DNA from 3 places in the Neorhizobium sp. IRS_2294 genome. Region 2 is predicted to be linked to each of the others. Evidence: predicted binding sites of a transcription regulator. Region 2 holds the regulator's gene; each other region holds the start of a gene.
What was found. Region 2 encodes LexA, which represses DNA repair genes until DNA is damaged. Its sites were predicted from a motif close to TGTTCNNNNTGTGTTCNG; they were not measured.
Positions count from the first base shown of each region.

Region 1: the regulator LexA is predicted to act here: its motif matches at 1,793-1,810, upstream of ruvC (crossover junction endodeoxyribonuclease RuvC).
Region 3: the regulator LexA is predicted to act here: its motif matches at 2,063-2,080, upstream of ACQY1K_RS16015 (helicase-related protein).

Region 1 is NZ_CP191439.1:2,715,131-2,722,454, reverse strand. Features, by position in the region: gene ACQY1K_RS13220 (LLM class flavin-dependent oxidoreductase) at 1-702, opposite strand, end outside; gene ACQY1K_RS13215 (methyl-accepting chemotaxis protein) at 832-1,683, opposite strand; gene ruvC (crossover junction endodeoxyribonuclease RuvC) at 1,902-2,411, shown strand; gene ruvA (Holliday junction branch migration protein RuvA) at 2,593-3,210, shown strand; gene ruvB (Holliday junction branch migration DNA helicase RuvB) at 3,423-4,463, shown strand; gene ACQY1K_RS13195 (NUDIX hydrolase) at 4,495-4,983, shown strand; gene ACQY1K_RS13190 (DUF2945 domain-containing protein) at 5,038-5,259, shown strand; gene ACQY1K_RS13185 (hypothetical protein) at 5,252-5,677, shown strand; gene ACQY1K_RS13180 (NAD-dependent epimerase/dehydratase family protein) at 5,697-6,566, opposite strand; gene ACQY1K_RS13175 (glycosyltransferase) at 6,563-7,324, opposite strand, start outside.
Region 2 is NZ_CP191439.1:1,642,077-1,649,400, reverse strand. Features, by position in the region: gene ACQY1K_RS08005 (PLP-dependent aminotransferase family protein) at 90-1,334, opposite strand; gene eno (phosphopyruvate hydratase) at 1,505-2,779, opposite strand; gene kdsA (3-deoxy-8-phosphooctulonate synthase) at 2,909-3,754, opposite strand; gene ACQY1K_RS07990 (VOC family protein) at 3,759-4,634, opposite strand; gene lexA (transcriptional repressor LexA) at 4,827-5,546, shown strand; gene ACQY1K_RS07980 (ComEC/Rec2 family competence protein) at 5,527-7,324, opposite strand, start outside.
Region 3 is NZ_CP191439.1:3,305,379-3,312,702, reverse strand. Features, by position in the region: gene ACQY1K_RS16035 (acetyl-CoA C-acetyltransferase) at 1-582, shown strand, start outside; gene ACQY1K_RS16030 (beta-ketoacyl-ACP reductase) at 664-1,392, shown strand; gene ACQY1K_RS16025 (glycine zipper domain-containing protein) at 1,455-1,709, opposite strand; gene ACQY1K_RS16020 (DUF3309 family protein) at 1,750-1,905, opposite strand; gene ACQY1K_RS16015 (helicase-related protein) at 2,281-5,490, shown strand; gene ACQY1K_RS16010 (RNA-binding S4 domain-containing protein) at 5,495-5,902, shown strand; gene fdxA (ferredoxin FdxA) at 6,085-6,423, shown strand; gene ACQY1K_RS16000 (CarD family transcriptional regulator) at 6,809-7,324, shown strand, end outside.

The DNA of each region.
Region 1 (7,324 bases), 1.1 Mb from region 2:
GAGCCTGTTTGCTTCCTCATCCGTATCTGCTGCCACACCCATGACACCGGCCATCACATACGGTTTGTCGAGATCCGCCGAGGGCTGGAAGCGATCGCGGTAGATGGCGATCGCGTCGAGCAGCATATCTGGCGCAAAGTGCGAGGCAAACGCGTAGGGGAGACCCAAAGCGGCCGCCACGTGGGCGCTGTAGGTCGAGGAGCCGAGAAGCCAGATCGGCACATTCGCCTCGGTTCCCGGCACGGCAAGGATTGCCTGGTTCGGGACGGGCGTTCCAAGCAGATGCTTGAGCTCGACGATATCCTGCGGAAAGTTTTCTGCGCCGGCATCGAGATTGCGTCTCAGCGCATTTGCCGTGCGCATGTCGGTTCCGGGCGCTCGGCCGAGGCCGAGATCGACGCGGCCGGGGAGCAGCGCTTCCAGCGTGCCGAACTGTTCGGCGATCACAAGAGGAGAATGGTTTGGCAGCATGATGCCGCCGGAGCCAACCCGGATGGTCTTTGTCGCGGCGCCGACATGGGCGATGACGAGCGCGGTGGCCGCGCTGGCAATGCCCGGCATGCCATGGTGTTCGGCAAGCCAGAGGCGGTTATAGCCATGCTGTTCGGCCTTAATCGCCAGCCTGCGGGACTGGTCGAGAGCCTGGCTGACGGAATAGCCTTCGCCGATCAGCGAAAGGTCGAGAATGGAAAACGGGATCATCGGCATATCCTGAAATGGATAGGAAAACGTGTTCTCCCTATCTAGGCAGCCGGTCTTGCAAATACGACCCCGCCGGCGATGAAAGTCGCTCGGCGGGGTCGGTGGAGGTCCGACAGTGAGGTCGCTGCCTCAGGTCTTGATCAGGCGCAGGAAGGGCTTGCGACCTCCCGACGACGGGGGCGATCCTTCAGGCGGAAAGACTGGTGGCGCCGGCAAAATTGTCACGTCGGAGTAGCGTGCGGCAGCGCGATCGATCTCGCCGATGCTGCGGTTCAGGCTGTCGAGAACAAGCGGCGTGGTCAGGATTTCGGGGGCCTGGGCATCCTTTGCCTTGGCCATTTCGTCGAGTTCGCCACGGATAGCCTCGGCCTCGGCCGCCTGAGCATCGGCGGATTCGGTCAGTTCTTCGACGTTCTGGGCCAATGCATCGACGTAAAGGCCGATCGCACGCAGTTCGCGCTCGATCTCTTCGGTCTTGGCGCGGATTGCGCTCATGCCTGTAGCACTGGACGTGCCGGCCGACAGTTCCATCGTCTCAATGAGCTTCAACGCGGCAGCAACCGCTTCGCGCGGTCGGCGCATGTCGAGCTTGGTGTTGTGGGCGATCGTGCCGACATGACGGGTGATTGCCTGACGCTGCTTGGCGCTTCTCTCATGCGCGCTGGTCTTTGACTTCGCGCGGGTAATTCTGTCTGCTTGATCCTGGCGGGCCTGAGCTTGGCTGCGCAGGATGGCGGCCATGGCTTCGGTGTCGGCCCGCATCGTCTCGACACTCGAAACGACGGTGCCGATGGTCCGGTCGATTGTTGCGAGTCCACGATTGAAATCGCGGCGCATGCCTTCGAAACGCAGCGGCATGGGTTCATCAAGTGTGGTGCGGATATCACCGCTTGCAAAGCGGCGCAGACCGCCGTCCAGGATGTCGGCGGTTCTGCGAAGATCGCGCAGCTCGGTCTCATTCCGATCATAGTCCCGTATCATTCGGGCGCCTCCTCGTGATTCTTAAGAAACCCTTTGTGACGAACCAACGCCATTAGGAAAAGGTTGTTGCGGTTGGATCACCACTTCTGCCCAAAACGATGCGGTTATGGTTAACAAAATATGAACGCTTCCGACGGCTTCGGTCCGCATGTTGGCCTGCAGACTCACTCCGCGTTTCGGCCTTGGCGCAGGATTCCCGGCGTGACACAACAGTTGCCATGACAAAACCGATTCGCATCATCGGCATCGATCCGGGGCTTCGCCGCACAGGGTGGGGTGTTATCGAGACATTGGGAAACTCGTTGCGCTTTGTGGCATCGGGGACGGTCGTGTCCGACGGTGACATCGACCTCGCCTCGCGCCTCTGCCAGCTGCACGATGGTCTGGCCGAAGTTGTGCATACCTACACGCCAGACGAGGCGGCGGTCGAGCAGACGTTCGTCAACAAGGATGCGGTGGCGACGCTGAAGCTTGGTCAGGCGCGTGGCGTCGTGATGCTGGTGCCGGCGCGTGCCGGGTTGCCTGTTTCGGAATATGCGCCAAACGCTGTCAAGAAAGCGGTCATCGGCGTTGGCCACGGCGAGAAGCAGCAGATCCACATGATGGTGAAGATTCTGATGCCGAAGGCGGAGTTCAAGGGTAATGATGCCGCCGACGCGCTGGCGATCGCCATCTGCCACGCCCATAACCGCGTTGCAAACCGCATGCGCCAAGCTTTGGCCGGCTGACGCATCAGCCTCCTCTGTTCTTGACTTGTTCTGACGCCCTCAGTAGGTATTTCGGCAGAGGCCGTACGCTCGCATCGGCTTCTGACGCGCGATGCAGCGCGCTATCGTGCCTGTTTCCCGATGCTCGGCATCATGATTTCCGGAACCCATTCTCCTTCATCCTCAGCGGCGGACCTAAGACATGATCGGCAAGCTCAAAGGCACTATCGACGAGATCGGCGAGGACTACGCGCTCGTTGACGTGCACGGCGTCTGCTACGAAGCCTTCTGTTCGGCCCGCACGCTGGCCCGCCTCAATGTGGGCGAAGCGGCAGTGCTGTTTATCGAGACCTATGTGCGCGAGGACCAGCTGAAACTGTTCGGCTTCCTGTCGGCACTGGAGCGCGAGTGGTTCAACCTCCTGCAGAGCGTGCAGGGCGTCGGCGCCAAGGTGGCGCTGGCCTTGCTCTCAACGCTGACACCGGGCGAACTGGCCAATGCGATTGCGCTGCAGGACAAGACCGCAGTTTCGCGGGCACCCGGCGTCGGCCCCAAGGTCGCCGTCCGCATTGTCACCGAACTCAAGAACAAGGCGCCCGCCTTTGCCGGCGAGGCATCCGCCAATATCGGCTTCAAGCAGGAACTGGGCGAGGGCGTGGCGTCTGCGCCCGTCAGCGATGCGGTCTCGGCGCTCACCAATCTTGGCTATTCTCGCGATCAGGCGGCCAATGCAGTCGCCGCAGCTTTGAAGGCAGCCGGTGAGGATGCCGACAGCGCCAAGCTGATCCGGCTGGGTCTGAAGGAACTGGCGAGGTCGTGATATCCGGGGTAAGCACTGGGATATCGATAGGGCCAGACGATTACGGGAAGTAACAGATTGGGTGCGTTCACGACTATGGCTCTTGAAGGTCAGATCAGGATAGCGATCAAGGGTCGCGACGTGCCGAGAGTTGCTGCTCCACATGGCCGGTGCCACTGCTCCATGACATCAGACACAAAGGCCGCATGCGCGCCCGAGATGGAATTTCTTGCATGACCGACGAAAACCGCCTCATCTCGCCGGAAAAACGGGGCGAAGATTTCGATACGGCGCTGCGCCCGCAGTCGCTCGACGAGTTTACCGGGCAGGCAGAGGCTCGCGCCAACCTCAAGATCTTCATCGAGGCCGCCAAGAACCGGGGCGAGGCCCTGGATCACGTGCTGTTCGTCGGCCCGCCGGGTCTCGGCAAGACCACGCTTGCGCAGATCATGGCCAAGGAACTGGGCGTCAATTTCCGCTCGACCTCCGGTCCTGTGATTGCAAAGGCCGGCGATCTGGCGGCGCTTCTGACCAATCTCGAAGACCGAGACGTGCTGTTCATCGATGAAATCCACCGTCTCAACCCGGCGGTCGAGGAAATCCTCTATCCAGCGATGGAAGATTTTCAGCTCGATCTGATCATCGGCGAAGGGCCGTCGGCACGGTCGGTGAAGATCGACCTGTCGAAATTCACGCTGGTTGCTGCCACCACCCGTATCGGGCTGTTGACGACGCCGCTGCGCGACCGGTTCGGCATTCCCGTGCGCTTGTCGTTCTACACGGTCGAGGAACTGGAAGGTATCGTCCGGCGTGGTGCGCGCCTGATGAACCTGCCGATGACCGATGGCGGCGCGCGCGAGATCGCACGGCGCGCCCGTGGCACGCCGCGTATCGCCGGACGGCTGTTGCGCCGTGTCCGCGATTTTGCCGAAGTGGCGCGTGCGGAAGCCGTGACCAAGGAGATCGCCGACGAGGCGCTGATCCGCCTCAATGTCGACCACGCCGGTTTCGACCAGCTCGACAAGCGCTATCTCAACATGATCGCCGTCAACTTCGGCGGCGGGCCCGTGGGTATCGAGACGATCGCGGCGGGACTTTCGGAGCCGCGCGACGCGATCGAGGACATTATCGAGCCCTACATGATCCAGCAGGGCTTTATCCAGCGCACGCCGCGGGGCAGGGTGCTGACGGCAGTCGCCTGGAAGCATCTCGGCCTGCAGCCGCCCAAGGATATGGAAGCGGCCCAGTTCAGGATCAGTTTCGACGATGAGTAAAAGCGACGAACCCCAGGATCTGCGCATCCGGATGAAGTTCAAGCCGAAGCGCATTTTTCAGATGCGCATCGCGGGGCTTGGTTTTCGCGACGGCCATGTGCTGGTGCACCGCGCCGTGCATGAGACGTTCTGGACCTTTCCCGGCGGACGCGCGGAAGTGGGCGAAACCTCCGAGGAAACGCTGAAGCGCGAGATGGTCGAGGAACTCGGGGCCGAGGTGAAGGTCGGGCGGCTGCTCTGGGCGGTCGAGAACTTCTTCCGCTACGAAGACCGCGACTGGCACGAACTCGGCTTCTACTATCTGATGGAGCTGCCGGAAAGTTTCCCGTTTCATTCGACCGATATCATCCATCGGATCATCGACACGCACGAACTCGAGTTCAAGTGGGTGAAGGCGACGAGGGACTCGCTGAAGGCGCTGGATATCCCGCCGTATTTTATCGCGGAGGAAATCGAAGATCTGCCTGCGAGCCCGAAACACGTGGTCTGGCGCGATGGCGATCTCGATCTGAAAGACTGATGTTGGAACATCCTTTACTCCCTCGAGTTTTCCAGGAGTAGAAGGAGATGATCCATGCAGAAGATCAGCGTCGGAAACGAAGTCGAATGGAAATGGGGAAAGTCGAAGGCCGAAGGTAAGGTCGCCGAGAAGTTCACCAAGGATGTCGAGCGCAAGATCAAGGGCAAGACGATCAAGCGCAAGGCGGATGCCGACAAGCCCGCCTTCCTCGTCAAGCAGGAAGACGGCGACAAGGTTTTGAAAAGCCAATCGGAGCTGAAGAAGACCGATGGCTGAAAGATCTTCGCACGACCATCAGCACGAGCAGTCTAAGACTCGCGCGCGCAGCCCGTCCAAACCATCGCAGCTTGACCACAAGCCGCCGGCCGACGTTGCGGCTGCGGCCGAGAAGGGCTTGAAGCTGCGCGCCGAATACCGCCGCGGCGGCACGACGGTCGGGATAGCACGCGCTCGCGATCTTCAGCATCGCAAGCATCTGTCGGAACAGACGGTGAAGCGGATGGTGAGCTACTTCAAGCGTCACAATGTCGACAAGCGCTCCGACAATTTCGGCGACGACGGCAACCCATCTGCTGGTTACATTGCCTGGCTTCTGTGGGGCGGCGACGCCGGCCAGAAGTGGGCTGAAGAGCACATGAAGCAGATCGACAAGACGAAGCAAGAGGCCAAGACGCAACGCACCTCGTCCCACTAGGATCGTAGCGGGGATAAGATCAGGAGGAGGCGAGGCGGCGGATTGTTTGTGCAAGCAACGGTTTGCCACCGCCCCTCCAGCCAAGCGCCTCGATCTTTGCCGTCGGCATGACGCGCACTCGCGACAGATCAGCCTTCTCGGGCAAGCGGCGGCAATTGTCGACGTGACTGAGGATCTCGCTTCGATCGGTGAGTATGTCTGACACGTTGAAACTTTCGCCGGCGATCCTGACGGCCTCGGCTTCCAGCATCAGACGAACGGCGGAGCTGACATCGCTGCCGTGTACTTCCGTTCCCGCACGCGGTTCGATGACGCCCCCGGAACGGTAGGTTTCAAACATCTGATCCCACTTGTTGGGTCTCAGATCTCCGTACACACCAGTCAACCGCAGGCTTGCGGTCGTAAAGTCAGGGTCGCAAAGTCCGGCGACCGCGACTTCGCCCTTATGCTTGATTTCGCCGTAGAGACTTGTCGGTGAAAGATCCGTGTCTTCGGTCAGCGGCAACCCGTCAGGCAGGCCGTCATAGACAGCGCGGCTGGAGATGAGGACGGCGCGGCGGAGACCGGCTCGTTTGGCAGTCTCGAACAGTTTCATCGTGCCATCGAGGTTCATGCGGGCAAACCGCGTGGGATCGTCGCCTTCGCCGCCCCGGTATTTCCCCGCGACGTGGTCGAAGGCGGCGTGGACGAAGAAATCGGCACCGGTGAAGACATCACTCTGGTCGAGATCGGAATCGAGCGAGAGGGGGACGAATTCGACTGGTTTCGAGAACAGGTCGGGTTGCGGCCGTGTCCGGCCGCCGACGGTGACCGAGTAGCTGGCGTCCAGCAGCGCTTCGACGATATAGCGGCCAACGAGCCCGGTCCCGCCCGAGACGAGGACTTTCATGGCAACGGCGCCGGATTGGGCAGCGCGGTGATGTCGGGCGAGCGCCCTTCGTAGAAGTCCCACCAGAGATCGATCAGAGGTCTCAACTGCTGCGCCTTCGGGTGATCCTTCTCCCAGGGCTTTTCATACTGGTAGTGGAGGATGCCGATGCTTTCCCAGTTCCAGAGATCGGGCATTGCGAACCACACATATTGCAGCATGTTCATGGTCACCGGCAGGCCGTGCCAGTCCGGAAAGAAGTGTTCCAGAAACGTCTGGTCGGTGCGCCGCCAGAAGGCGTCGGGAACGTCCAGCGCCGCCATCATACCGTCGAAGGTCTGCAGCGATGGCTTGGCCACGAACACGCCGGAGTTCATCCGGTGGAAGTCGGCCATGCTCTCGTAGACGTTCGGTGCCGCGGAAAACTCCGGATAGGCGAACAGCTTGTCGATGTTCTTCAGCATCAGCGCGTCGGCATCGATGAAGACTGTTGTGTCGTAGTCGGTCAGCTGCCACAGGCGAAGCTTACAGAAGTTGTCGAGCGGCGTGTGGAAATCCGGCTTGTTGCCTTTGGTAAAGGGCGCCGCCCCATGCAGTTTCTTTCGGGCGTGACGGTCGTTGAACGCGTCGGACAGCGGAAGGTGCGCGACTTCCACCAGCCTGCAGCCTAGGGCCTCGAGCGGGCCAAGGTCGGAAGCTGAGACCGCAGCCGTATGCAGCACGACGATCTCGGCCGTGGTCCCGGTCAACCTGATCGATCGGGCCAGTGCCGTGGCGCC
Region 2 (7,324 bases):
GCCGAGCGTCACCTGCAGGTGAACAGGTCGCCAACAGTATGTGAGAAAGGCGAGCCATCGCTGGTTCGCCTTTCTCAGTACACCGATATTCAGATGATCGGGAGCGCTTCGTGCTCGCGGGTCTCGGCATTGCCGATCAGTCTTCCGAGCCGCTTGATACCCTCGTCGATCATCTCGTCGTTGGCGCAGGAGAAGCTGATGCGCAGCGTGTTGGCGTTGCTGCCGTCGGCGTAGAACGCCTTGCCGGGCACGAAGGCGACCTTTTCGGTTGCCAGCGATTTCGCCAGAAGCTCCGCACCATCCGTGCCCTCAGGCAGCGTCAGCCATACGAACATGCCGCCTTCGGGCTTTGTCCATGTCGTTCCCTTCGGCATGTATTTCGCAAGTGCCGCCAGCATGGAATCGCGGCGGCCGCTATAGACCCGCTTGATCTTGGCAACCTGTTCATCGAAACCGCGCGAAGCGACATGCTCGACGGCGATCTGGTTGATCGTCGACGAATGCAGGTCGGCCGCCTGTTTCAACAACACCAGTTTGCGGATGACCGGCATCGCTCCGATGACGAAGCCGACGCGCAGGCCTGGTGCCAGCGTCTTGGAAAAGCTGCCGCTGTAGATCGTGCGGGTCTTTTCGATACCGCCGCTGCGGGCAATGTCGAGCGCAAGGATCGGCGAAACCGGTTCGCCATCGAAGCGCAGGTTCTGGTATGCGGCATCTTCGAGAATCGCGATATCGAGTTCGTCTGCCAGTGCCAGAAGCTTTTCGCGGCCTGCGAGATCGATCGTCTCGCCGGTCGGATTGGAGAAGTCGGCGGACAGATAGGCAAACTTCACCGCACCACCGGCTTTCGCTGCCGTTTCGCGGTATGCTTCCGGCGTGCGATTGCCGTTGACCGAGAGCTGATCGTAGGTCGGCTCATAGGCATTGAATGCCGAGAGCGCACCGAGATAGGTTGGCCATGTCACCAGCGCCGTATCGTTCGGCGACAGAAACAGTTTGCCGAGATAATCGAGCGCCTGCTGGGAGCCTGACGTGATGAAGACGTTGTCGGCGGTACAGTCGATGCCGATCTTGGCGACATCGGCAACGATCCAGTCACGCAACGGCTTGTAGCCTTCGCTGACGGAATACTGCAGCGCCGAGTTCACCTGAGCGCCCGAGAAGATATCTGCATAGGCCTTCTGGAATTCCTCGGCCGGAAACAAGGCCGGATCCGGTATGCCGCCGGCGAACGAAATGATATCCGGCTGCTCAAGGAGCTTCAGCAGTTCGCGGATTTCGGAGGCTTTCATGCGGCTGGAGCGCGTCGCGAAAATATGGTCCCAATCAAGCACGGGCGTTTCCTTTTATTTCAATATTCTTGGCTTCGGTTTACAGAAGTTTCGACAGGTCAACAATGCTGACCTATCGGTTTTTGGTACGGTGCGATCACAAATTGTAAAACGCAAAAGCCCGCGCAGGTGGCGCGGGCTCTCGGATATTCTGCCTCAGTCGACCGGAATGATCAGGCCTTGAGGATCGAGCGGCCCGCGTAGGCGGCCTGAGGCCCAAGCATTTCTTCGATGCGGATCAGCTGGTTGTACTTGGCCAGACGATCGGAACGCGACAGCGAACCGGTCTTGATCTGTCCGCAGTTGGTGGCAACTGCGAGATCGGCGATCGTCGAGTCTTCGGTCTCACCCGAACGGTGCGACATGACGGCCGTGTAGCTCGCCTTATGCGCGGTCTCGACAGCATCGAGCGTTTCGGTGAGCGAGCCGATCTGGTTGACCTTGACGAGGATCGAGTTGGCCGTGCCCTGGCGGATACCGTCGCGCAGACGGGCCGAGTTGGTCACGAACAAGTCGTCGCCGACCAGTTGCACCTTGGAGCCAATCTTGTCAGTCAGATACTTCCAGCCGGCCCAGTCGTCTTCCGACATGCCGTCCTCGATCGAGATGATCGGGTACTTGCCGGCAAGTTCTGCCAGGTAATCGGCCATTGCTTCCGGCTCGAGCGAACGGCCTTCGCCTTCCAGCTCGTACTTGCCGTTCTTGAAGAATTCGGTGGCTGCGCAATCGAGTGCCAGATGCACGTCATCGCCCGGCCTGTAGCCAGCCTTTTCGACCGACTTCATGATGAAGTCGAGCGCTTCCGGCGCACTCTTCAGGCCCGGTGCGAAACCACCTTCGTCGCCGACATTGGTGTTGTTGCCCTGCGCTGCCAGTTCCTTCTTGAGGACGTGGAAAATTTCCGCGCCCATGCGCACGGCATCCTTCAGCGTCTCGGCGCCGACAGGCATGATCATGAATTCCTGGAAATCGATCGGGTTGTCGGCGTGAGCGCCGCCATTGATGATGTTCATCATCGGGACCGGCAGGAGATGGGCGGAAGCGCCGCCGATATAGCGGTAAAGCGGCAGGCCGGACGATTCGGCTGCGGCCTTGGCGACCGCAAGCGAAACGCCGAGGATGGCGTTCGCACCTAGGCGCGACTTGTTCGGTGTGCCGTCGAGCGCGATCAGGGTCTTGTCGATGTGGATCTGGCTTTCGGCATCAAAGCCGCCGATCGCATCGAAGATCTCGGTGTTGACGGCTTCGACGGCCTTTTCGACGCCCTTGCCACCATAGCGCTTGCCGCCATCGCGAAGTTCGACGGCTTCATGCGCGCCCGTGGAGGCTCCCGACGGAACGGCAGCGCGGCCCATCGAGCCGTCTTCCAGATAAACATCCACCTCGACGGTCGGATTGCCACGGCTGTCCAGAATTTCGCGAGCGATGATGTCGGTAATGGCGGTCAAGGGTCTCTCCTCGGTTTGATATGCGAGCCTGAATTCGCAGGCTCAGCGAACAGGCGGGTCACCGACATTGTGAGATCGTCGATGACACGCGGATTACAATCCAGTCAATTCGGCGGTTTTTCGACGCCGTCAGCCTTTTGCAATGGCGTCGAATGCCAGCAGCTTCTCCAGAAGCCGCGGCATGTCCTTCAAGTGAACCATGTTCGGACCGTCAGACGGCGCGTTGTCAGGGTCTTCGTGGGTTTCGATGAACACGCCGGCAACGCCGACTGCGACGGCAGCCCTTGCGAGCGTTTCGACAAACTCACGCTGACCACCGGATGAGCCGCCCTGGCCACCTGGCTGCTGCACGGAATGGGTCGCATCGAAGATGACAGGGCTTCCGAGCGACGCCATGATCGGCAGCGAGCGCATATCGGAGACAAGCGTATTATAACCGAACGAGGCGCCGCGCTCACACAGCATCACATTCGGATTGCCGCTTTCGAGGAACTTGGCCTGAACGTTCTTCATGTCCCAGGGCGCCAGGAACTGGCCCTTCTTCACGTTGATCGCGCAACCGGTCTTTGCGGCCGCGACGAGCAAGTCGGTCTGGCGCGACAGGAAGGCGGGGATCTGCAGGATATCGATCGTATCCGCCACAAGGCCGCACTGCTCTTCAGTGTGGATGTCGGTCAGAACCGGAAAGCCGTATTCCTTCTTGAGATCGGCAAAGATTGCCATCGCGTTGTCCAAGCCGATGCCGCGCTTGCCGGAGATCGACGTGCGGTTGGCCTTGTCGAAGGAGGATTTGTAGACGAGGCCGATGCCGAGCTTCTTGCAGAGTTCGACAAGCGTGCCGGCGATCATGAACGCATGATCGCGGCTTTCCATCTGACAGGGACCGGCAATCAGCGAGAGCTTTGCCGTGTTTGAGAAAACGACTTTCGAACTCCCCTCGCCCACGGACACTTCAGAATTGGCGGAGACTGTCATTTCACTATTCCTCGAAACCGAAAACCACACCTTGCCCCGGGGCTGCCGACACGATCACGCGGCCATCCCTGCGGATGAATGCGACGTCATTAGCAGCAAGGGTGATCTCTGTCACGGCGAGATCGGTGGTCTTGAAGATGATCCCGCGCGCAGCGAGGCGCGACGATGACAAGGGCTTCATCGAAGACCGGAACTCGTCGCTGAACGTGTCGTTGGATTGAATGCGGATGCTGGCATTGGCAGCTTCGATCCGCAGACCGTCTTTCCCTTGCTCGGGTTGCGTCTCGAACACGGTTTCGAAAAGCGGCAGAAACTCCAGCGGGTCATCTGCAGAAAAGACGATCTCTCGAAGGCCTGTAACGGCGTTTGCGTGCTCATCTAGACCACCGCGATCTGCCGGTAATGCGGCCATGCGCTGGCAGGAAAACAGCAAGATGTCATCGACCTCGGGGACTGCCGCGAACGCCAGACGGAATGAGACTTCGCTCTCCCCACCATCGGGCAACTGCATCGGGCGGGAGAATTGAAGCATCTCGCCCGCAGACATGTGCCCGTCCACAAAACGGCTATGATCGGCCGCTGCATCCTGCGTCCCGACGACCACCGCCGATAGACCTTCCCTTTTCCGCTGGCCGCGAAAGCGGATGTCGCGATCGGTGAACACGTTGCCTCGTTTTGCCGCAAGCGAGGCTTGCCGACGGTTCACAATGGCCAGCGGCTCGAGATACGAGCCATCCGCGAAGAATATGCAGGCATTAGCTGTGCCGAAAGGGTGAACACCTTCAGGTGCCACAGTAAAGCCGAGAGCGGTCAACCTCCCCCGCGCTGACGCCAGATCTGCAACGGGCAGAACCAAATGATCGACTGACTTGTTACCCACTTACACCCCCAAAGTCTTATTCCGCAGAACATTGGCTATCGCGGGAAGCTCGGCAAGTGCTGCGCACGAACTGAATACGTGATCGAACGCTGAAATGAGACTATTCTTGAGCAAAAATTTGGGGCTTGCGGAACACAGATAGAACATATAGCGTCCGTTCTGCATTTGTTTCCAATTCTGAGGGTCCCATCCATGCTGACACGCAAGCAACAGGAGTTACTTCTGTTCATCCACGAGCGGATGAAAGAATCAGGCGTGCCGCCGTCGTTTGACGAAATGAAGGACGCCCTCGACCTTGCATCGAAGTCCGGCATCCATAGGCTGATCACCGCGCTCGAGGAGCGTGGCTTTATTCGCCGCCTGCCGAACAGAGCACGCGCGCTCGAAGTGATCAAGCTGCCTGACGCCTATGTGGCGAACCTTCATCCGCGACGGGGTTTTTCTCCCAGTGTCATCGAGGGAAGCCTCGGCAAAACGCAACCGGTCGTCGCTCAGAAGCCGGCGCCGGTCATGGCGGACAATCCGTTCTCGACAAACATCCCGGTCATGGGTCGAATCGCTGCCGGCGTGCCGATCTCCGCGATCCAGAACAACACCCATGACATCGCCGTTCCGATCGAGATGCTGGGTTCCGGCGATCATTACGCGCTCGAAGTGAAGGGCGATTCGATGATCGATGCCGGCATCCTCGATGGCGATACCGTCATCATCAAGAATACCAGCACCGCAAGTCCAGGCGATATCATCGTTGCCCTGGTCGATGAGGAAGAAGCGACCCTGAAGCGGTTTCGCCGCAAGGGTGCCTCGATCGCACTGGAAGCGGCAAACCCGGCTTACGAGACCCGCATCTTCCCGCCCGACCGGGTGAAGGTCCAGGGCAAGCTTGTCGGCCTTATTCGCCGCTATCATTAAGAACGGTGTCATCCCGGAGATGCGCAGCAACAGCCTCCGGGATGCCAAAGTCGAGTTGTCGCGTTCGCCAGTCATAGAACCGGTGGACGGTCCACGGACGGCTTGAGGTCTGTGCGCTGTCTCGCATCGCCGCCGTAATCTTGATGTCTGGCGCTGTCGCGTTCGGAATAATGGTGATTTCCAGTGCGCCAGTCCGGCGCAACGTCCGCCTGCTGAGAAGCAAGGCGCCGGAGCGGCAAGTATCGAAGCGTGCGCCGGGCGAGACGATGATCCGACCGACATCGCAGGCAAGACCGGTGTATCGGTTGTCTTCGACGGTGACGATCCGGATGTCCTGAGCAGTCTGCGCCGCGCACAGGATTTTCGGCAGACAGGCGAATCGTCCGGGCTTCAATGCTTGAAGAAAACCCCTGACATATTCGATTTCCCGGCGCGTCAAATCCGGTCGCGAATGTGGTCCAGGTGGTCTGTCATCGCTTTTCGCAAGGCTGGCACCTCGCGCTGGTTCCGAAGAGGCAAGAACCGGCAAGGCGAGCGGTTGTTCTCCGGTCTCAAGCACCAGCGCTCGCCGCCATTGATCGTAGATAAATCCCGGCGGTCGGGTTCGATTGAGGGTGATCTTGTCATCCTGGATCACGCCGACCGATGCGCCGTCTTCGGATATGACGATATCAGGCCTCGGCGCCGAGCCTGAGCGGACCGCAAAGAGCAAAGCCACCGCCATGAACAGCGCGCCTGTCAGCCTCAGCGGCGTGCGCAGCAGCGTCAGAAGCAGAAAGCCTGCCGTCGCCAGAGGCAGGAAAAGCGGGTTCTGCCGGCCGATGGCAATATCGCCGCCCCATGCGGCGACGATCTCGGCAATGCGAATGACGATCCGCAGCCCCTCGCCCATGATGAACAGAAAGGGAGCATCCAGCCCGAACGGCATCAGCAGCATGGCCACGAGACCTGCCGGCATCACCACGAAGGAAATGATCGGCATGGCCGCGAGATTGGCCGCGAGGCCGTAGGTGGTCAGATGGTGGAAATGCTCGATCGAATAGATCGACGTCGATGTACTGCCGATCAGCGACGTCACCACGATCCCGGCAATGAAATGGAACGTCGCCGCGACACCCGTTATCCACCGGTTGCTACCTTTTGTCTCCTCCTTACCTTTCGCGAAATATCGCGTCCAGAGGGCGAACCCTGCCACCAGTGCCGCGGTTGCCGCAAACGACATCTGGAAACTCGGACCCAGAATCTCCGACGGCGAGATGGCGAGGATGATGATTGCCGAAAGGGCGACGTTGCGAAGGCTGATGGAGGGTCGATCGACGAGCACGGCGACCAGCATCACCGCCATCATGATATAGGCCCGCTCGGCGGAAACCCCGAACCCGGAAATCAGGTAATAGGCGGTCGCCATGACAAGCGCACCGAACGCGGCAAACTTCTTGATCGGATAGGCCTGCGCAAAGCCTGGAAACAGCGACAGGACGGAGCGAACGCCGACGAAGAAGATACCGGCTGCCAGCGCCATGTTGAGGCCTGAGATCGCGACGATATGGGCCAGTCCGGACAGACGAAGCGCCTCGGTCGTCTCACGGGAAATTGCACGGCGCTCGTCGGTCACGATTGCGGCAGCAAAAGCGCCCGCATCCCCCTTGACCGTATCGCGGATGCGATTGCCGATTGCGCTGCGAAGCGCAAAAAGCCCTCGCTGCATGTCCGACCATAACCCGGGTTGGTCATCGATCGCCGGTTGTACGCTAGGCGCGCCGTAAAAGAAGCCAACG
Region 3 (7,324 bases), 1.7 Mb from region 2:
GTTCCGTTCCTGATCCAGACCCGCAAGGGCGAGTTGCGCGTCGAGAACGACGAATACATCCGTGCCGGTGCGACTTTGGAGGGGATGGCGAAGCTTCGGCCGGCCTTCGACAAGGAAGGCACAGTGACTGCCGCCAACGCATCCGGCCTCAACGATGGCGCAGCTGCGGCGTTGCTGATGACGGAGGACGAAGCCGGTCGTCGTGGCATTGCGCCGCTCGCGCGCATCGTCTCCTGGGCCACCGCCGGCGTCGATCCGCAGATCATGGGAACCGGCCCCATCCCGGCTTCGCGTCGCGCGCTGGAAAAAGCCGGTTGGAAAATCGGCGATGTCGACCTGATCGAAGCGAATGAGGCGTTTGCCGCACAGTCCTGCGCGGTCACGCGGGATCTGGGCCTCGATCCGTCGCTGGTCAATGTCAACGGCGGAGCGATCGCCATCGGTCACCCGATCGGTGCGTCGGGTGCGCGAATTCTCAATACGCTGCTGTTCGAAATGAAGCGCCGTGGCGCGAAAAAGGGGCTTGCGACGCTCTGCATCGGGGGCGGTATGGGCGTCGCCATGTGTCTGGAAGCGCTCTAGCACTCGGTGGCAGCTGCCCACGTTATCGGCGTGAGCAGTTCCGTTACGCTGACGGCGGCGACGGTATGAAAGGAAGTTTACATGGCGCGTATCGCGTTGATTTCAGGAGGCACGCGGGGCATTGGCGCTGCGATCTCCACCGCCCTGAAGGCCGCCGGCTATTCGGTGGCCGCCAATTTTGCGGGCAATCACGAAAAGGCGGCGCAGTTTCACGCGGCGACGGGCATTCCGGTGTTCCAGTGGGACGTGTCGGATTACGATGCCTGCGTGAAGGGCATCTTTGAAGTCGAAGCGCAGCTCGGGCCTGTCGACGTCCTCGTCAACAATGCCGGAATCACCCGCGACGGCATGTTTCACAAGATCACGCCACAGCAGTGGAAGGAGGTCATTGATACCAACCTTTCCGGCCTGTTCAACATGACCCATCCGGTCTGGCCCGGCATGCGCGAGCGCGGCTTCGGCCGCATCATCAACATCTCCTCGATCAATGGCCAGAGGGGCCAGATGGGGCAGGTGAACTATTCCGCCGCCAAGGCGGGCGATCTCGGCTTTACCAAGGCACTGGCTCAAGAAGGGGCCTCGAAGAACATCACCGTCAATGCGATCTGCCCCGGCTATATCGGAACCGACATGGTGCGTGCCATCCCGCAAAAGGTGATGGACGAAAAGATCATCCCGCAGATCCCTGTCGGACGGTTGGGAGAGCCGGAAGAAATCGCCCGCTGCGTGCTGTTTCTAGCCTCTGAAGAAGCCGGATTCATTACCGGGTCTACGCTCAGCGCAAATGGCGGTCAGTATTTCGCCGGGTAAGCGGATACAAAAAAACCGGCGCCATGGGACGCCGGTTTCTATTCTGCGACTAAACGCAGGACTTAGCGGCAACGCGCTTCGTATGTACGGCCATAACGGTCGCGATAGACGCAGTAACCGTTGCGCTTCTGCGATTCGCCGATAGCAGCGCCAACCAGACCGCCGCCGACAGCGCCGACTGCAGCGCCACCCCAGCTGTTGGTCACAGCGCCACCGATAACGGCGCCCGAAGCAGCACCGATCGCAGTGCCCTTTTCAGTGGATGTGCAGGATGCCAGCATTCCGACGAGAGCGCCGACGAGCAAAACTTTTTTCATGTCACTTTCCTTCCCTTGGTAACGTGCGGCTTCGCCGCTTTTAGATCCTGCCCATCAGCAGGAGGATGATGATAATCAGCACAACGAGGCCGAGACCGCCGGACGGACCATAACCCCAGTTCCGGCTGTGCCCCCAATTCGGCAGCGCGCCGATCAAAAGCAAAATCAGTACGATAAGTAGGATGGTTCCGAGCATAGGCTTGTACTCCGCTGACCTACCGGCTCGACATGTCCGGTTGGGATTGCCGAGAAAACGTAGCATGGGAACTTTTGTTCCACTCACCACTAGCTCGCCCGTGAAGTGTGGTTAACGGGTTACACTTTGGCCATGCGTCGGAAAGCCGGGTAATGTTCGAAACAGATCGAGAACGCTCCGGAATCCGCAATCGTCGCCGATTCGTTCACGTTTGTTCGAATGAAACTGGCGTGCGTATCGTACACATGTTGATCCTGGAAATCGTGGTCTCGCCTTGTCGAGGACAACATATCGGCTTGCGTTTATCGTCGAGCATGGCCATCTGATACTGCGATTGCGTTTCCGTGGAGGATCGCATCGGCGGATAAGCAGGAACTGGCTTTGCATTCTCAGCCCATGATTCTCAGCGGCCGCGGCGTCACGGCCGTGCTAGGCCCCACCAATACCGGCAAGACCCATTATGCCATCGAGCGCATGGTTGCGCACGGTTCCGGCGTCATCGGTCTGCCCCTTCGCCTGCTTGCACGCGAGGTCTATACGCGTGTCGTGGAGAAGGTCGGTTATCACAATGTCGCGCTGATCACGGGCGAGGAAAAGATCACGCCGCATATGGCGCGCTTTTCCGTCTGCACCGTCGAGGCGATGCCGCGCGAGACAAAGGCCGCCTTCGTCGCTATCGACGAGGTACAGCTGGCCGGCGATCTCGAGCGCGGGCACATCTTCACCGACCGCATCCTGCATCTTCGCGGACGCGAGGAGACGTTGCTGCTCGGTGCCGGCACCATGCGGCCGATCCTCGAACGGCTGCTTCCCGGGATCACCGTGGTCGAACGGCCGCGCCTCTCGCAGTTGTTTTATGCCGGTCAGAAAAAGATCACCCGCCTGCCGCAGCGTTCCGCGATCGTCGCCTTCTCTGCGGAAGAGGTCTATGCGATCGCCGAACTGATCCGCCGCCAGCGCGGTGGTGCGGCTGTCGTGCTTGGCGCCTTGAGCCCGCGCACCCGCAATGCACAGGTCGCTCTCTATCAGGAAGGCGATGTGGAATATCTCGTCGCAACCGATGCGATCGGCATGGGCCTCAATCTCGATGTGGATCACGTTGCCTTCGCTCAGGATCGCAAGTTCAACGGCTATCAGTTCCGCAATCTCAATCCGTCCGAAATGGCGCAGATTGCCGGGCGTGCGGGCCGCCACCTGCGTGACGGAACCTTTGGTGTCACCGGGCAGGTCCAGCCGTTCGACGACGAACTGGTCGAGCGGATCGAGGGCCATCATTTCGAGCCGGTGAAAGTGCTGCAGTGGCGCACGAAAAGCGTCGACTATTCCTCGCTTGCCGCTCTGCGTGCCAGTCTCGACCGGCCGCCGACCGTGGCGGGGCTTGCCCGCGCGCTGCCGGCAATCGATATCCAGGCGCTCGACTATCTGTCGCGCTACGCAGAAATCCGCGATACGGCGACAACGCCGGAGCGGGTGGAAAAATTGTGGGAGGCCTGCGCTCTGCCGGACTATCGGCGGATTGCCCCTGCGCAACACGCAGACCTCATTTCGACTCTTTTCTCGGATCTTGTGCGCTTCGGCACGGTGAACGAGCAATTCATGGCAGAACAGGTTCGCCGCGCCGACCGGACCGACGGAGAAATCGACACCCTGTCGGCCCGAATCGCGCAGATCCGTACCTGGACCTATGTTTCGAACCGCCCTGGCTGGCTTGCCGATCCGACACACTGGCAAGAAAAGACACGGGAAATCGAGGATAGGTTGTCGGACGCGTTACATGAACGGTTGACGAAACGCTTTGTTGATCGCAGGACATCTGTGCTCATGAAGCGCCTAAGAGAGAATGCGATGCTGGAAGCTGAAATCAGTGTGAATGGGGATGTCTTCGTCGAAGGCCATCATGTGGGGCAATTGGCTGGATTCCGATTCACGCCTATAGCCGGCACGGAGGGTCCCGATGCGAAGGCCGTCCAGGGTGCTGCGCAAAAGGCGCTTGCGCTGGAGTTCGAGGCACGCGCCGCGCGGCTTTATGCATCCGGCAACAACGACCTTGCTGTCGGCTCGGACGGTTCCGTGCGCTGGCTCGGCGAACCTGTCGGCCGGCTTGCGTCAAGCGACCATATCATGCGCCCGCGCCTGATCCTGCTTGCCGACGAGCAGTTGACCGGCAATGCCCGCGAACACGTCGTTGCGCGCATCGAGCGTTTCGTGAACCATCACATTGCGACCGTGCTGAAGCCGCTGGACGATCTGTCGCGCGCTGAAGACCTGCAGGGTCTCGCCAAGGGCCTGGCCTTCCAGCTGGTCGAAAACCTCGGCGTCATGTTCCGGCGCGATGTTGCCGAAGACGTGAAGACGCTCGATCAGGATGCGCGCGCTTCGATGCGCCGCTACGGCATCCGCTTCGGCGCCTACCATGTGTTCATGCCGGCACTGCTGAAGCCTGCTCCGGCCGAGCTTATCACGCTTCTCTGGGCGCTGAAGAACGACGGCATCGACAAGCCGGGTTACGGCGATCTTATTCCGGCGCTTGCTGCCGGCCGCACATCGGTCGTCGCGGATCCTGCTTTCGAGCGTACCTTCTACAAGCTCGCCGGTTTCCGCTTCCTCGGCAAGCGTGCCGTTCGTATCGACATTCTCGAGCGTCTGGCCGATCTCATCCGTCCGCTGCTGCAGTGGAAGCCGGGCTCCAGCCCGCGTCCGGAAGGCGCCTATGACGGTCGCCGCTTCGTGACGACGACAGCCATGCTGTCGATCCTCGGCGCAACGCCTGACGATATGGAAGAAATTCTGAAAGGCCTCGGCTATCGCGCCGATGCCGTGAAGCCTGAAGAGGCGCAGGCATTCCTGGCTGGCCAGGAGCCAGCTGCGGCTGCCCCTGCCACGCCAACGGCTGCAGCAGACGAGGCCGCACCGACTGCCGAAGGCGATCAGGTCGAAGCAACCGAAGCTTCCGCTGAGGTTGCGGCGCCTGCCGAGGCTGCTGCTTCTGCAGAAGACGCTGCTCCTGCAGAAGACGCTGCAAGTGAAGAAGCTGCGGCGCCTGACGTCGCCGCGTCCATGGAAGCTGAAACCGTTGAGGCAACTGCATTGGCCGAGCCGGACGCTCAGGCCGAGACAGCCGCCTCGACTGAAGCTGCCGCTGCCGTCGAACCCGAAGAAGCAAAGCCTGTTCTCCTGTGGCGCCCGGGTGGCGGTCGCGAGAATAGCCAGCGCCAGGGTGGTCGGCCACAGCAGGGTGATCGCCGTGGTAACGGCCAGGGTCAGCGCAATGCCGGTGCTGCCTCAGCAGGCCGCACCCAGGAAGCCCGCCCCCAGGGCGAAGCCGCTCCCAAGGAAGGCCGCCGCGATGGTCGTCGGGATGGCGAGCGCCGTGACGGTGGTCGTCCGAACCGCGACAACAACAACCGTCGTCCTGAAAACCGGGGCGATCGTCCCGAGCGCGGAGATCGTAACGATCGTCCGGACCGTAACAAGGGACCACAGCCCGCTCGCTTTGAGGCCAAGCCACCGCGCAAGGAAAAGCCGATCGATCCGGATTCGCCCTTTGCCAAGCTTGCTGCTCTCAAGGAGCAGATGAAGAAGTAGGCGCATGGTTGAAAAAGAGCTGCATGCAGGTTCGCGACAGCGCATCGACAAGTGGCTCTTTTTCGCGCGAATGGCAAAGTCACGCTCCATCGCGCAGTCGCTGATCCAGTCCAACTGCATCCGGATCAACGGCGCGCTGGTGTCTCAGCCAAGCTATCAGGTCAAGACCGGGGACCGCCTCGACATCAAGCTGGAACGGCGCGATGTGGTTCTGGTCGTCAAGTCCGGTGGTGATCGGCGGGGTCCATTCGAAGAGGCGCGGCTTCTTTACGAAGATCTGACGCCGCCTCCGGAGGAACGCCAGAAGCTGACGGCGTTCGAGCAGGCGCAACGCCTGCCGGGCTCCGGGCGTCCGACGAAGAAGGAAAGGCGGGAGACCGAACGCCTGTTTCCCGAAGCGGGCGAAAACTAGGTTTAGAAAATCCGCCCTCAAGACCCGGTTTTTACGCACGGTTTATTCTTGCGCAGTTGCAGCAAAGGCATTAGGTGACACTCGAAAAGCATGACTTCCTTGAGTGCTGAAGTCTGCCGGCTTTTCGCCTGCCGCACCTTTCGTCGGCAGCGTGCCGCAATCTGCGATATTCGGAGTTTCGCATGACATTCGTCGTGACAGACAATTGCATCCGCTGCAAATACACAGACTGTGTCGAAGTGTGCCCGGTCGATTGCTTCTACGAAGGTGAGAACTTTCTGGTCATTCACCCGGACGAATGCATCGATTGCGGCGTCTGCGAGCCTGAATGTCCGGCTGAGGCCATCAAGCCTGACACGGAACCGGGTCTCGACAAGTGGCTGAAGGTAAACTCCGACTTCGCGCAGATCTGGCCGAACATTACCGTGAAGCGGGATCCTCTTCCGGAGGCCAAGGAAATGGACGGCGAAGAGGGCAAGTATGAAAAGTACTTCTCGGCAGAGCCAGGTTCCGGCGATTAAACCCGGATGGTGACGGTGCGCCCGTCACCCGCTCGAATCAGCTGTCTTTTGGTTGGGCACTGTCCGACTGTCATGCGGCTTGCAAGAATAAAAGCAAATTATTGATTTCCGCACTTTTTTGTGGTAGAGCTTACTCACTGTTCCACAAGGTGGCACTCGCGTGCCCGAAAAACATCACGAAAGAAACAGATCGCTCCCCGCGTTCCCCGTGACATTGCAACACTTTGATGTTGTCGTCGCCGTTTCGCGAGTTGGTCTGTTTTTGCGCGCGTTGTCGGATCAGTATGGAGTGTCCCGACGGTTTCCCCCGTCTCATCCGGGCCTGACAGACCCGGTTTCCCCAGACCCGATAAAACGGGTGAGTCAAAGGGAGTTTGTGAATCGAATGACGACCCAACTGAAAAAGAATTCTCCCGCACGCCAGGGCTTTAGAACTGGTGAATCGATTGTTTATCCTGCGCATGGCGTCGGCACGATCACCTCTATCGAAGAACAGGAAGTCGCGGGCATGAAGCTCGAGCTTTTCGTGATCGATTTTGAAAAGGACAAAATGCGCCTGAAGGTTCCGGTCGCCAAGGCCTTGAGCATCGGCATGCGCAAGCTCTCCGAGACGGATTTCGTCGAACGTGCATTGAAGGTGGTCCAGGGCAAGGCCCGCGTGAAGCGCACGATGTGGTCGCGTCGCGCACAGGAATATGATGCCAAGATCAATTCCGGTGATCTGATTTCCATTGCAGAAGTGGTGCGCGATCTTTTCCGCGCCGAAAACCAGCCCGAGCAGTCTTATTCCGAGCGTCAGCTGTATGAAGCGGCGCTGGATCGCATGGCGCGCGAAATTGCCGCCGTCAACAAGATGTCCGATACGGAAGCTGTTCGCCTGATCGAGGTCAACCTTGCCAAG